One region of the Mesorhizobium sp. M0045 genome, then DNA from elsewhere that is predicted to be linked to it. Evidence: riboswitches for the same ligand, from Rfam matches in the RefSeq annotation. Region 1 holds a riboswitch; the other holds the start of a gene.

Region 1 (7,536 bases):
AAACTCTACCAGGTCGCCGACTTGCTGCTGATTGCGCTGTTCGGGGTGGTCGCAGTGGTTGTTATCTTGGCGTGACCTGCGCTCGAGATCGACGGAAACAAAAAACCCGCCAAGCGGCGGGTCGTTGGAGCCAATTAGCACCATAGCGAAATTAATAGCATAGCTGCCGGCACAAAGCAAGAACAAAATAGGGCAACGCCTCAAATAATCGGTTCAGGTCGGCGCTGCCCCTCAGCCTTACCTCCCCGTGAAAAGACAGGGAGAGGGAGATCGCCAGCGTTGCGGCTAGCTCCTTGTCCCCGTCCTTCACGGGGAGAAGTCGCCGGCAGGCGATGAGGGGCAGCGCTGACCTTGACAAACCAGCAACACCCCTCAGAACTCAATCCCCTGCTGCGCCTTCACGCCGGCGGAGAAGTGGTGCTTGGTCACGGCCATCTCGGTGACCAGGTCGGCCGCCTCGACCAGTGCCGGCTTGGCGTTGCGGCCGGTGACGACGATATGCAGGCCTTCGCGGCGTGACTTCAGCGCCGCGACCACCTTTTCGAGGTCGAGATAGTCGTAACGCAGCGCGATGTTCAACTCGTCGAGCACCACCAGGCTGATCGACGGTTCGGCCATCAGCTCGAGCGCCTTCGCCCAGGCGGCCTCGGCCGCCGCGATGTCGCGTTTCAGGTCCTGCGTCTCCCACGTAAAGCCCTCGCCCATGGCGTGCCAGAGGACACGGTCGCCGAAGGCGGCAAAGGCGTCCTTCTCGCCGGTGTGCCATTTGCCCTTGATGAACTGGACGACGCCGACACGCTTGCCGTAGCCGAGCATCCTGAGCGCCAGACCGAAGGCGGCCGTGGTCTTGCCCTTGCCCGGCCCGGTGTTGACGATCAACAGCCCCTTCTCGACCGTCTTGGCTGCAACCTCGGCGTCCTGCACCGCCTTGCGCTTGGCCATCTTGGCGCGGTGGCGTTCCTCGTCCCCCTGTTCAATGGTCTTGGGATCGATAGTATCAGCCATGTCATTTCACCTTGAGCGGCAGCCCCGCCACCATCAAAAGCACGGTGCCGGCGACCGCCGCGACGTCCTGGTTCAGCCGGCCGGCGGCATCGCGAAACCGTCTTGCCAGCGCATTGTCCGGCACGATGCCCTGGCCGACTTCGTTGGACACCACGAACCACGGGCCGCGCGGCCGCGACAGCACATCGGCCAGCCTTCGGCATTCGGCCTCGACATCATGGTCCGCCAGCATATGGTTGGTCAGCCACAGCGTCAGGCAGTCGATCAGCACCGGCTGGCCGTCGGGCAGTGCCTTGATCGCGCCGGTAAGGTCGAGCGGCGCCTCGATGGTCGTCCAGCCATCGCCTCGCCGCGAGCGGTGCAGCGCGATGCGCTGACGCATCTCCTCGTCATAGGCTTGCGCCGTGGCGACATAGCTCCACGGCGCCGGACAGGCGCTCACCAGCCTCTCGGCATGCGCGCTCTTGCCGGAGCGCGCACCGCCGATGACCAGGGTCAGCGCCCCGGCAGCGCGGTCAGGCAAAGCTGTCGCGCAGGCTGGTTGCCGCGCCGGTGAAGCGTCCGCGCACCAGCCCGACGACCATACCGAGCACCAGCCAGAACACCAGATTGGTCAGCGTCACCGCCACCACGAACTGATGATGCAGCCCTTCCGGGATCGCCGTCTCGAAACTGTCGGGCTGCGGCGCGCCGACAATATGCGGCGCAACGATCAACGCCACGGCAAGGATCGCCAGCGGCAGCGATCTGCGGAAGGCGATAAGGCCGAGACCGGCCGCTGTCGCCAACACTGTTGCCCACCACCAGATCTGGCGTTGGACAAGGTCGGCCGCCGGCATCGCCGGCAGTTCCGGCGGCAGGCCGAGGCCGGGCGCCAGCGTGAACACGGCAAAGCCGGCCAGCCCCCAGAACAGGCCCTGGCGCCAATTGCCGATGCCGCCGGCGAACTCCGAAACCGCGACCAGGACCAGTGCGAAGCCAATGCCGGTGACGATATTGGCAACGACGCTGAAGCCAAAGCGCTCGAAGCCGTCGGCCGGCGCCCAGCCTTCGTCTTCAGCCGGAGCCATTGCTTCAGCCGGTGCCGGCGCGGCGCTGCTCATAGCCATCGTGCCCGCTGCGTTTTCGGCCGGTGTCGCAGGTGCCGCGGCATGGTCATGGCCGCCGCCGGCCTGTTCGTAGACTTCCGCTTTCAGGATGAGCGGCACCGTGGCGTAGGCCTGCATGCAGGCGAGAACGACGCCGGCCACAAGCCCTGCGATCGCCGCGATGAACACGACGTTGCGAAACAGTGTCATGATGTCAGCCCCTTGTCAGTGGCAGGGAAAGCCCATCGAGTGGCGATAGTCGTGCGCGGCATTGTGGACCGCATCGATATGCGAAAAGCCGACAAAGCCCATGACGAAAATGCCGAGGAATGCAGCAAGCGCCAGCTGCATGAGACGCGACTGCGAGGAGGCGGAAGCGCCGAGCGAAACGGAAGCGGTATTCATGTCTTGTCCTTTCGCCCTCCACCCGAGGGCATAGAAGTCAGTTTCCTGTCGCCGGCAGGTCTCCTGGCTCGCGGATCAGCACCCTTCCCCACCTTCCCGAAGGCGAACCTTCAGTGGCATATGGAGAGGACTACCGCACACAGTTGCGGGGGCAGCCACGGCATTGGGCAAACAATTTCGCCCGCACCGCATTCCCTCTTGGTTCCAAACGGAACCGACGACATCAGCGACTATAGGCAGAATCGCCGCGCCCGGCAAACCAAATTCCGCCGGATCGTGTAGCGAATGCGCCGCCTCGCCAAACCGGAGAACTGGCGCCGCAGACGTCGCGATCTGCGCGGTCAAACAGAACGGCCTGCGTTCGATGCGGCACTGCACCGCTTCCACAATTGGGTGCGCGAGCGCCATGTGGCGCTCGAACATCAAAGCGATTTGGGCAGATAGCGCCAGGTGACGAAGCCGCAGATCGCCGCCAGCAGGCCGAGTGTCGCGAAAACCGCGCCCAGGCCGAAGAACGCCAGCACCACGGAATAGACCAGAGGCGGCGTCAGCTCGGAAAAGTCGAGATAGGTGCGGTAGACCGCCGCCATCTGTGCCCGCTCATACGAGCGCACCGAGCGCATGAAGGCGGTCGAGCCCAGCGCATCCAGCGCGATGGTGAAGAAGGCACCGCAAAGCAGCAAGGCGCCGGTGATGAGCGGTGCGGCCTCGCCGACGGCGCCGGCCACCAGCAGCGTTGCCGACATCGCGAAATAGGCGAACGTCATGGTGCGCCGGCCGCCGAAACGCTTTCCTGCCCTGCCCCAGAAGATTGCCATGAACAAAAGCGCATTGCCGGCCGAAACCAAGAGGCCGCCGGCGAGCTTGCCCTCGCCGGTGATCACCATGAACAGCGGCCCGTAGACGAAGAACGTCGTCCAGAAGCAGGAGCGGCCGAAGGCGATCAGCCAGGCCAGCCTCAGCCTTGGCTGCGCGACGAAGCGGCCGATATTGGCCAGCGGATTGACCGGCCGCGTCTTGCCGGGGCGGATCGACGGGTTATCGCCAAGCCGGTAAGTCCAGAACAGCGCCAGCAAAGCCATGGCGAAGACGGCCACCGCGCCATGCGCGGCATAGATGCCGAAACGCGTGTAGAGGTAAATTCCGAGGGTCGGCCCGGCGGTCCAGGCAAGCATCGACCACGCCATGCGCAGCGACTCGGCCTGCATGAAATCGGTCTTGCGGATATGGTCCATGATGTAGAGGTTGAGCGTGATCGCCAGCGCCCCGGCGCCGACGACGCGGCAGAGCATGCCCACCACCTGGCCGACCAGCGTATGGGTGACGAAGAACAGCGAGCCGACGGCCAGCAGGCAGGCGCCGGCGGTATAGACCCAGCGCCGGGCAAAGCGGGCGATCAGCATCGGCATGAACAGCGTCGCCGACAGGCCGAGCATCGCCACGATCGTGTAGAGGATCGAAACGATCTGCTCGTTGTGCAGTATCTCATAGGCCTGGATCGGGATGACGCTGGACACGGTGGCGCGCGCGAAGGATTCGACCGCATAGAGCGAGGCGAAGGTGCGGGCATCCGCCGGCCGCAAGGCCGCAAGCCAGATCGGATGGCGCACATGGGTAGCCATTGTGTTCCCCGAAGCCGAATCGCCCGAAGCAGGGTTGGAGCACAAATCTGCCGCGGCGATTCCTGGCCGGGTAACAGGAAACCGACGCCTTCACGGCAAAAAGCGAAGCCGGCCAAAGGCTTTCCGGCTCTGGCCTAAAGCAGCCCTGATGCCGACCGTCACCAACGCGACGCAAGGCCCTGCTTCTTTTGACGGTGGCAACCGTGATAGTCGTCTTGCCGGGGCTGGAACCAAGACAGCGAGACCAATGAGCATCGACACGCCGAGCGCAGCCGTTCAGGATCAACCGAAGTCGAAGCGCATCGCCGCTATCGACATTGCACGCGGCATCGCATTGCTTGCCATGGCGAGCTATCATTTCACCTGGGACCTCGAATTCTTCGGCTACACCGATCCCGGCCTCACCGCCTTCGGCTGGTGGAAAATCTACGCGCGCTGCATCGCCTCGAGCTTCCTGTTCCTGGTCGGCATCAGCCTCTATCTCGCCCATGGCAAAAAAATCCGCTGGACCGGCTTCTGGAAGCGCTTCGCCATGGTTGCCGGGGCAGCGCTCGCAATATCGCTGGTCACCCGCATCGCCACGCCCGACGGCTTCATCTTCTTCGGCATATTGCACGAGATCGCGCTCGCCAGCTTGCTCGGCCTGGCGTTCCTGCGGCTGCCGGCGCTGCTGACGCTTGCCGTGGCGGCCCTCGTTATCGCCGCGCCTTTCTACTTGCGATCCGAGCTTTTCGATCATCCGGCTTTGTGGTGGGTCGGCCTGTCGGCGACCAACCCGCGCTCCAATGACTACGTTCCGCTGCTGCCCTGGTTCGGCGCCGTGCTTGCCGGCATCGCGGTTACCAAGCGCGCCGCCACCTCTGGCGCACTGACGCGGCTGTCGGCCTTGGCGCCCGGCCGCTGGGCAAACCCGCTGGTCTTCATCGGCCGGCACAGCCTTGCCTTCTATTTGATCCATCAGCCGGTGCTGATCGGCTCGGTCTGGCTGTTTTCGCAATTCATGCCGGCGCAGGCCGAAACCAGGGAGGTGAGTTTTCTGAAATCCTGCCAGATATCCTGCCAGCAGGCACGCGACACCGAGTTCTGCTCCAGCTATTGTGCCTGCATGCTGGACACTCTCCAGGGCGAAGCCTCGCTTGACCGGCTCTACAGCAACGACCAGTCCCTGGAGTGGAAGGCGCATATTGGCGAGCTCGCCGGCACCTGCACCGCCCAAACCGAGGCGGCGGAACCGGGAACGCGCTAATCGAGGGAGGACAATGATGAGCGACAGTCACCCGAAACCCGTGCAGCAAAATCCTGGGCAGCCGAAGCTGGGGCACATCCCATGGCCGCCGCTGATCTATATCGCCGCCATCATCGTCAGCGTCGCGCTAGGGCTGTTCTATCCGCTGCCGTGGATCGGCGATCTTCTCGGCGACATCCTGTTCGCCGCCGGCCTTGTGGGATTGGTGGCGGTTGCCGCGCTCTGGTTCACGGCAATTCGCGCCATGATCCGCGCCAAGACGACGCTCAACCCGAACGGCGTGCCTGACCATCTGGTGACCACCGGACCCTTCGCCGTCAGCCGCAACCCGATCTACCTCGCCAACACATTGCTGCTGGTCAGCCTCGCCTTTGTCACGGGGATCGCCTGGTTCCTGCCGCTGGCGGTCATCGCGGCGTTCCTGACGCAGAAGCTGACGATCGAGAGCGAGGAGAAGGTGCTGACCGCCAAATTTGGCAAAAAGTACCGGGACTACGCCAAAAGGGTGCGGCGCTGGGTTTGAGCCGAGGCTGACACCGCGCCTATGTGGTGACGCCGAGTTCCACCAGCCGCTCGACGCAGGATTCCTCGGCCTGGTCGAGTTCGGCCAGGGTCTCTTCGAGGTCGCGGCGTTTCTGGCGCAAATGCTCGCGCTTTTCCTCGATTCGCTTGATCATCAATTTGAGTTGGCCGACCTCGCCGGGCGGCTCCCTGTACATCTGGATGATTTCGCGGATCTCGTTGATCGAGAAGCCGAGCCTCTTGCCGCGCATGATCTGGCGGATCAGATGCCGGTCCGATGGCCGGAACAGCCGGGTGCGGCCGCGCCGTACCGGCTGCACCAGCCCTTCGTCCTCGTAGAAGCGCAACGTCCGCGTCGACACGTCGAATTCGCGGGTCAGTTCCGTGATCGAATAATATTCCCGCATCGTCACTCCAATGCCCCGGCCACGCCGCGAGTTCCAACTGGCCGGCGCCGCCGGCGCCCAGGCGCGTAACCAGAATCGGCGGACAAGGCACCTTCCAAAGCCTCGCACGGCATTTACGTAAAAGTCAATTGAGGTGCCGTTCAGCGCACGCCGAACCACCATGTGGCGAGCCCGAGAAAGGCAAAGAAACCGACGACATCGGTGACCGTGGTGACGAAAACCGCCGAAGCCACAGCCGGGTCGATCTTGAAGCGGTCGAGCAGCAGCGGGATAAGGATGCCCGCCAGAGCCGCCACGAACATGTTGATGATCATCGCAGCAGCGATGATGCCGCCGAGATTGCGATCGTGGAACCAGGCAGCAGCCACGAGGCCGATCAGGATGGCGAAGATGATGCCATTGATGAAGCCCACCCCGATTTCGCGGCGGATGATGCGGCCGGCATTGTAGATGTCGAGGTCCCTGGTCGCCAGCGCCCGCACCGTGACCGTCATGGTCTGCGAGCCGGCATTGCCGCCCATGCCGGCGACGATCGGCATCAGCACCGCCAGCGCCACGATATGCTCGATGGTGCGGTCGAACAGGCCGATCACCGAAGCCGCCAGGAAAGCCGTCAAAAGATTGACCAGCAGCCAGGGCACGCGCGAGCGCGAGGTCGAAAAGATGCTGTCCGAGAGTTCTTCGTCGCCGACGCCGCCCATGCGCAGCAGATCTTCCTCGGCCTCCTGCTGGATGACGTCGACGACGTCGTCGATGGTCAGCACGCCGACCAGCCGCTCGTTCTCGTCGACGACGGCGGCGGACAGAAGATCGTATTGTTCGAATTCGCGTGCCGCCTCCTCCTGGTCCATGGTGGCCGGGATGGCATGCCTGGTCTCATGCATGACCTCTTCGACCTTGACCGAGCGCTTGGTGCGCAGGATCTGGTCGAGGTCGATGGCGCCGAGCAGCTTGAAGCTCGGATCGATGACGAAGATCTGGCTAAAACGGTCGGGAAGGTTGTTGTCCTCGCGCATGTAGTCGATGGTCTGGCCGATCGTCCAGAAGGGCGGCACCGCGACGAACTCCGTCTGCATGCGGCGGCCGGCGGTCTCTTCGGGATAATCGAGCGAGCGCCGCAGCCTGATCCGCTCGGTAAACGGCAGTTGCGACAGGATCTCGTCCTGGTCCTCCTGGTCGAGGTCTTCGAGAATGTAGACGGCATCGTCGGAATCGAGATCCTGCACCGCCTGGGCGATCTG
Region 2 (7,536 bases), on a different contig from region 1:
GATCTCGGCTCGCTAGCGGCCGGGCTGGTCATCCAGCAGATCGGCCCAAGGCCGAGGCAGAACCTGCGCCGCGGGGCCGAGCAGGCGGGGCTGCTGTAGGTGGCGAGCCAAGAACCAGCTGCCCACCCTCCTTAATCCAGCCCGAGCCTTTTCTTCAGTTCCGCATTCTCCTTGCGGAGACGATCGGCAAGCAGGCTCTTTAGCCGCTTGTTTTCTTCCTCGAGCGCGACGAGATCCTTCAGCCCGTCACTGTCCGCCGCAGGCGCCGCGGCCTTCTTCCATAGATAATATGTCTGTTCCGAGATGCCGGCTTGCTTCACCGCGCTCTTGAGAGTAGCGCCGCCGCCGATCGAGGTCTCGATCTGCGCCAGCTTCTGGGCACGATCCTTCGCGGAGTAGCTCTTTCGGCCTGTTCGCGCCGACGGCGGTGCTTCAGTGGTCGCGGATATCGGCTTGGCGCCCTTCTTGCGGGCAGGCGCGCTCGCCTCAGCTTCTGGCTTCCTCGACCGCCGCGCTCTCGTCTTCGGTTTTGGCGTTTCCGCTTTGTCTGCCGGTTCGCTAGGAACTACTGCTGACTCGGTTTCCAGGGGATTGGCCATGAAATGCTCCACTCGCGGTTTGTGCAAAGGTTCAGCATCAAGGGCCACTACAGTAGAGTCAACAAGCTGACGATTTAACGGCTCGACTTCCTTTGTTGTCTCGGCCATCGCCGCGGCGATGTCGAAATTACCCCAGATGGAACGTGCGGATTTTTGATAATTGCGCTTTTGTTTGACTTCCACGGTGAATGGTCGCGTCTGCCGCCTCATAGTTCCTTCCTGAATAGGAGGATGAAGTCGCCGCTCGAATTTTTGGCGCTTCCTGCTTAGCGCGGAGCATTATCGTATAGCCGCTCAACGGGCAAGTGATGCCGGTCTTCGATGGCCGACCCATCTGGGGAGATTTGAGCGGCTTCGCGCGTCCTGCGCATGCCTGTAAGGCAGCCAAGTTTTCTGGGTTAGCAGGCGCGCACTGTGGCAGCTTGGCTTGTACGGCGAGGCCATGGTTGAGTGAGGCGAAACAAATCCAGCCCCGCGGTCAATCCCGAGGCTTCCCACAATGGCGAAGAGAACATCTTCACTCGTTCCTTTTGAGCACAAGACCTTCCGTTCGCTATGGTCGGCTGCACTCATTTCGAACCTTGGCACCCTAGTGGAAGGTGCGGCGGCAGCTTGGCTGATGACGAGCATCGCAGCAGTAATTTTTGATCGCCCATTCGTGCTGTGTACCAGCCCTGTGTCTTGCGCAAGTGGTCACGAACGGCTGCCGGAGCCCTCGAAGACGCCCTAAAAACACATGCTGCGATTTTTGAACACGCTTGACGTGTTAGATTAATTCATCCACAATGCGTGTATTGCACACGCGAGGTGAGTTATGAACATGAAAGAACTTAGGGTTCGACTGGGCATGACTCAAAAAGATTTGGCAGAGCAGATGGCAACGACGCAACAGACTGTGGCCCGTTGGGAAACAGGCAAAACGCAGTTGAACGTCGAGCAGATCAAGGACCTTTGTCTCACGTTGAAATGCACAGTCGAGGAGCTGCTGGGCTGGAAGATTGATGTCGAGGAGTGGCGCACGAGCCCGTTTGCAATTGCCGATGCCGAAACGCGATACGGCACGCTCAGAATCAAGACGACTGTTGGCAGCCGCCAATATCCTATCGATGAAAAGGCGCGTGAATCGATTTTACGTCAGTTGAAGGAACTTCATAATCTGCGTAGAAATAACACAAGCAGGCCATGGCTGTATTGTTGGAGCCTTGACAACAAAATACTCTTGATAAATCCGCAATATGTCCGCACCATTGAGCTTATCGGTAACGATGTAGAGGAGATGCCAGAGTATTATCATCCAGAAATCTATCGGGCTTTGGATGACTGGGATAAGGGTGAGGTTTCAGGAAAGCTGAAGAAAGAATGCGATGCCATCATCGCAGAGATGGGTGATCAGGAAGCCGTGCGCATGGCCTCCTATGTTCGCGTCACATATGACGACGGAGAAGATGAGTGGAACTTCTTGGATGAAGAAACCGCTACGACTTTCTTCGGATTGGAAGCTGCGACCTTTGACGTTCCCCAGTGTAGTTTCGCCGAAGTGGAGGAAGAAGGTTACTACCGAGCGCGATACGCCAACCTTGATCGCGTCGCGGTGATGGAGGTTCCAAGCGACCGTTATCACAGATTGACCGCGCCCGAGGAAGCTTAGAACCATCCACGAAGGGCGCATGTTACATCTCGACCTTGCGTGGTGCGTTTTCAGTACGAGATGACGTTAAGCGTAGGCAGTGGCAGGTAAGAGTGCTCGACCAGAAGCTCAAGTGCCTCCTCAATATCGCTGCCGATGTGCCGCAGGACACGTCCACGGGAGCGTGGATAGGCGTGAAGTTCCTGCACTCCACGGTCCGCTTTCCCATCGCCGGTGTGTGCCCGACGCCATCTTGTGGACGAGCTTGGCCGCCTGCACCCGGTTGTATTCCGGCTTGCGGTCCGCCTGGGCGGTCCGCTGCGATGGCTATCTCCATGTCAATCGGCGCCGAACTTTGACTGCCCGCTGCTTTTGATGAATTTGGCGAGGTCCCGCGCATAATCACTCTTGGTCTTCTCCTTGAGGCCCTGTGTCGCGAACTTGTGGTCCAGCAGGGCAAACAGGTCCAAGTCCCCTTCCGCCTGTGGCGCTGGCTTGCCTCACCGCCCTCGGCTTCCCAATTGGGGACCGCTTCTGCGCGCTGCACCGTGGCGATTGTCCGCCCAAGACGCATCACAAGATTGAACGCCAGACCGTGCGCGTGCACGATGATTTGCCGCTCAGGCCTCATTTGGACAGGACTTGAGCTGGCCCGGTGGTTTGAGCCGGGTTACCTTGAGCCGGTGGGCTGCGAACAAGCAGTTCGAGACATTGGCCTCGATCACTTCGCAACACGCCGCTGCGCCTGGCCTCGGTGTGCTCCCCCCGAAATCGTTGTGTCATATCACCGAGGGCATCACGGCCAACAGCTTCCACATGGGCAACAGCCTCGCCATTGAGCCGAATATGGTCGCGAGCAGATCACCAACGAAGCGGTCGGAACCTCGGAGCCGAAGTTCGACGCCGAGGTGGTTCGCATGATGCGCTAAGCAGCACCACGGCGCTTGCCGGTATGTTTGCTGCCGGCAGCCGACGAACTCCTATCCTCCTGGACAAGGGCGCCGTGCGTCATTGCTTTGATTTACCGGCCGCTCAAGGCTCCACAGTTTTCGCTTTCGAGGCGACCTTTGGAACATGCCAACGGAAATTTAACATAACGACATAAACATTTCTTTATGCGGCGTTGACAAAGAAGCGAACTGCTGTAATTGTCTCCCGCGTCGTGGTTCTCCGTACGGCGCTGCCGCAGCGGAGCTAAGAGGGAAGCCGGTGCGATGCCGGCGCTGCCCCCGCAACTGTTAGCGGCGAGCCAACCCCACTCATGTCACTGAGGCGAATAGCCTTGGGAAGACGGGTAGAGGCTATGACCCCGCGAGCCAGGAGACCTGCCACGGCGAATTACGTCCACGGGCGGGGTGTCTCGGTGGCCGCTGCAGCCTGGCGTTCGTGCCGGCCTGCTAGCGCCTTCCTTGTCACCGACGCCCCAACCATCGGGGTCTGGCATGACTATCTCTCAGCAAATTCCTGTAGCAACGCTCGGCGTGCCCCGCTTCGGTCGTCGGCGAGAACTGAAATTCGCGCTTGAAAGCTACTGGTCCGGAAAATCGTCCGCTGCCGACCTTCTCACGACCGCGAAGGCGCTCCGTGCCGCTGGCTGGGAGGAGCAGCACGATCGCGGCGTGTCGAAAATCCCGTCGAACGACTTCTCGCTCTACGACCATGTGCTCGACACCGCAGCCATGGTCGGCGCCGTTCCATCCCGTTACGGCTGGAATAGCGGCGAGGTTCCACTTGACATCTACTTCGCAATGGCGCGCGGCAACCAGGGTCAGACGGAGGATTGTCGACACGCTGGTCACCAGCAGGCGGCTCATCGGTCTGATGTAACCGCGATGGAAATGACCAAGTGGTTTGACACCAACTATCACTACATTGTGCCGGAACTCAACGATGATCAGACGTTCGCCCTCTCGTCGACGAAACCGGTCGATTACTTCATCGAGGCTAAAGCTCTCGGCGTTCACACACGCCCAGTCATCCTTGGACCGATCACCTTCCTCAAGCTGGCGAAATCGCCTGCCGAAGGATTCGATCCCATCGCGCTCCTGCCGAGGCTGCTGCCCGTCTACGAGCAACTCCTGCAGAGGCTGAAGCTGTCGGGAGCCGACTGGGTGCAGATCGATGAGCCAGCGCTTGTCCTCGATCTGAACCCGAACGAACGAGCTGCGTTCGAATTCGCCTATGGCCAGCTGTCAAAAGCCGCGCCCGAGTTGAAAATGATGCTGGCTACCTATTTCGGGCCGCTGGGAGACAATCTCGAAACCGCGGTTTCTCTGCCCCTGGCCGGGCTGCATATTGATCTCGTGCGCGCTCCCGAGCAGCTGGAAACGGTGGGTCGGCTCGCACCGAAGGATCTGGTGCTCTCGCTTGGCTTGATCGATGGCCGCAACGTCTGGCGTGCGAACCTGCCCGCCATTCTCGACCGCATCAAACCGATCGTCGCCGGCTGGCCCTTGGACCGCGTCGAGATCGCGCCTTCTTGCTCGATGCTGCATGTGCCGATCGACCTCCGCATGGAGACGGAACTCGACGCGGACATCAGGTCGTGGCTCGCCTTCGCGGCCCAGAAGACCGACGAGTTGGTGTTGCTGGCCCGGGCCCTGTCCCAAGGCAGGGATGCGGTGGCAGGCGCGTTGAAAGCGTCTGCCGAGGCTGCCGCCACTCGCGTAACGTCCACGAAGATCCATGACCCGCTTGTTGAGGGGCGGATCGCCAGCATTGACGACAGCATGAAGCGACGAGAGAGCGCTTTTGCCGAGCGCTCCAGAGTCCAGGCCGGCACGCTCGGGCTGCCGCCGTTCCCGACGACGACCATCGGGTCCTTCCCGCAGACGCCGCAGGTACGCAGGGCGCGGGCCGCTCATGCGAAGGGCCAGCTGAGCTATGTCGACTACGAGACCTTCCTGAAGAAGGAGATCGAGGCTGCAATTCGCTGGCAGGAAGAGATCGGGCTGGACGTGCTGGTGCACGGTGAGTTCGAACGAAACGACATGGTACAGCATTTCGGCGAGCAGCTGTCCGGCTTCGCCTTCACCCAGCATGCCTGGGTGCAGAGCTGTGGGTCGCGTTACGTGCGCCCCCCCATCATCTTCGGCGACGTATCGAGGCCCAAGCCGATGACGCTGCGCTGGTGGCAATTCGCCCAGTCGCTTACGGAAAACCCTGTGAAGGGAATGCTCACAGGCCCGGTGACCATTCTCAACTGGTCTTTTGTTCGCGACGACGTACCCCGCTCCGAAGCATGCCGCCAGATCGCGCTCGCCATCCGCGACGAGGTGACGGATCTCGAATGGTCCGGCGCAAGGATGATCCAGATCGATGAGGCCGCGTTTCGCGAAGGATTGCCACTGCGCCAGTCTGATTGGAACGACTATCTCGACTGGGCTGTCGAATGCTTCCGGATCGCTTCAACGGGTGTAAAGGACGCGACTCAAATCCATACCCACATGTGCTACTCGGAGTTCAACGAGATCATCGACGCGATCGCTGAAATGGATGCGGATGTCATTTCGATTGAGACGTCGCGCTCGAAGATGGAACTGCTGGACGCCTTCACGAGCTCCAAATATCCGAACGAAATCGGTCCCGGAGTCTACGACATTCACTCACCACGCGTCCCGGAAGTCGGCGAGATTTCGGATCTCGTCATGCTTGCCCGCGAGCGACTGTCGGATTCCCAACTGTGGGTAAACCCGGACTGTGGCCTCAAAACACGCAAATGGGAGGAGGTCCGCCCTGCCCTGATGAACATGGTCGATGCAGCACGTGCGCTCCGGTAGAAAGTGTAGGCCGGAGGGTTTCCTGGTTGCTCACCATGTGGTGAGTGACCGGCTGCCGCATGTCGGCCGTGAATGTGCCAAAACGCGATCACATCTTTTGAAATAAGTCACTCGAGCGAGAATGTGCACTTTCCTTCGGCACGTGTATTAATCGCGCAGGAGTAAAGGGTACCGTTTTCTCCCTGTGACGTGTCGAGTTCGAAGGGGATGTGATTGGCGTCGAGACCGCTCCGGCCATGGGTTATCAGCATACCAAGTGCACTGTTCTCGATCAGTTCATAGCGGACTTCTCGGCTCGGTTCATCGAAATGCGCGGGTACATACATGACAGGTTCCTTCGCTGGCCGCCGGGTTCGCTATTCACCGGTTGACATCCGATGGCAAGCGTTCCAACGCGGCGGCGATCTGGCGCTTCGCTGCTGAGGGCAGAGGCAGGATGGGACGCGGGGGGTCGGCACGGCAAATGTCGAGCAATTCGGCAAGTGCATAGACGACGCGAAGGCTCGAGAACTCCTTGAAGAGGCTCCAGAGCGGCGCAAGCGCGGCATCGATCCGTCGCGCTTCGGCCGCATCGCCCTGCTGCGCCGCTGTGACGATCTTTGTGCAGACCTCGGGCAGGATGCCCGCGAGGACGCTGTACCATGTGTCAGCGCCAGCGATCATGGCCTCTGCAGCGTTCCAGTCGCCGCTGTAGCCGATCGAGAACCCTTCGGGCACAGTGCGCCTCTGGTCGGCCAGATGGCTCTTGATCGCATCGCCCTTGTCTGTCGGATTCTTGATAGCGACAATCCCACCCACCTTTGCCAGGCGGCTGACGAGTGCTGGGGTGAAATGGAAATGCGTCGTTCCTGGATTGTCGTAGACGACGATCGGCAGGCCGCTCTCGCACGCCACCGTCGAGAAATGTTCGAACACCTCGTGATCAGTGAGCGGGGTGTAGGAGGCGGCCGCAAGCAGCCCCGCGGCAGCTCCAAGGGCCTTGGCGTCCTGCGCGAACCTCACTGCTTCATCGGTGCGCAACGCGCCCACACCCACTACGACCGGCATTTGTCCCCCGGTTTCGTCCAAGGTCTCGGCGAGCGCCCGTCGCCGTTCCTCGCGCGTCAGATACATGTATGTGCCGGTGCTGCCGAGAAGACCGATGGAATCGACCTGAGCGGCGCAAAGCCTGGCAATCAGCTTGCGCAGAGCAACGGTATCGGCACGGCCGTCACGATCGGTCGGCGTGATGGGAAACGCGGAAAGGCCGCTCAGGAATGCCATGGCAAGGCTCCGGGTTTGTACGCGAGCGCGGGACTGGCCGGACCACAGGTCATCACAAGGCGTCCAGAGCCCGCCGCATGTCGGCGATCAGGTCCTCGGCGTCTTCAAGACCCACCGAGAGACGGATGAGGTCCTCGCCGACTCCATCGGCCAGATGCGCATCCTTGCGGATCGGCTGACGAGCACGGGTCAGGCTTGCCGGATGATAGATGAGGCTGTCGGCATCGCCGAGGCTGACAGCCCGGGTGATCAGGTTGAGCCGGTCCAT

Evidence for each region. A riboswitch is a leader RNA that binds a small molecule or an ion and turns the genes downstream of it on or off. The one in region 1 is predicted to bind cobalamin.
Region 2: linked by a shared signal. The riboswitch ahead of metE (5-methyltetrahydropteroyltriglutamate--homocysteine S-methyltransferase) and the one ahead of NKJ72_RS13765 (CbtB domain-containing protein) in region 1 are both predicted to bind cobalamin.

The regions. Positions count from the first base shown of each region.
Region 1 covers NZ_JAMYUY010000007.1:64,361-71,896, reverse strand. Annotated here, with positions in the region: gene cbiB (adenosylcobinamide-phosphate synthase CbiB) at 1-75, shown strand, start outside; gene cobO (cob(I)yrinic acid a,c-diamide adenosyltransferase) at 373-1,005, opposite strand; gene cobU (bifunctional adenosylcobinamide kinase/adenosylcobinamide-phosphate guanylyltransferase) at 1,007-1,528, opposite strand; gene NKJ72_RS13770 (CbtA family protein) at 1,521-2,303, opposite strand; gene NKJ72_RS13765 (CbtB domain-containing protein) at 2,319-2,498, opposite strand; cobalamin riboswitch at 2,535-2,732, opposite strand; gene NKJ72_RS13760 (MFS transporter) at 2,921-4,120, opposite strand; gene NKJ72_RS13755 (heparan-alpha-glucosaminide N-acetyltransferase) at 4,368-5,366, shown strand; gene NKJ72_RS13750 (methyltransferase family protein) at 5,383-5,889, shown strand; gene NKJ72_RS13745 (MerR family transcriptional regulator) at 5,909-6,295, opposite strand; gene mgtE (magnesium transporter) at 6,436-7,536, opposite strand, start outside.
Region 2 covers NZ_JAMYUY010000030.1:15,851-23,386, forward strand. Annotated here, with positions in the region: gene NKJ72_RS28680 (adenosine kinase) at 1-99, shown strand, start outside; gene NKJ72_RS28685 (transposase) at 132-809, opposite strand; gene NKJ72_RS28690 (MFS transporter) at 1,099-1,329, shown strand; gene NKJ72_RS28695 (helix-turn-helix transcriptional regulator) at 1,414-2,247, shown strand; gene NKJ72_RS28700 (hypothetical protein) at 2,565-2,696, opposite strand; cobalamin riboswitch at 3,373-3,573, shown strand; gene metE (5-methyltetrahydropteroyltriglutamate--homocysteine S-methyltransferase) at 3,669-6,005, shown strand; gene NKJ72_RS28710 (FMN-binding negative transcriptional regulator) at 6,113-6,331, opposite strand; gene NKJ72_RS28715 (dihydrodipicolinate synthase family protein) at 6,366-7,268, opposite strand; gene NKJ72_RS28720 (trans-sulfuration enzyme family protein) at 7,321-7,536, opposite strand, start outside.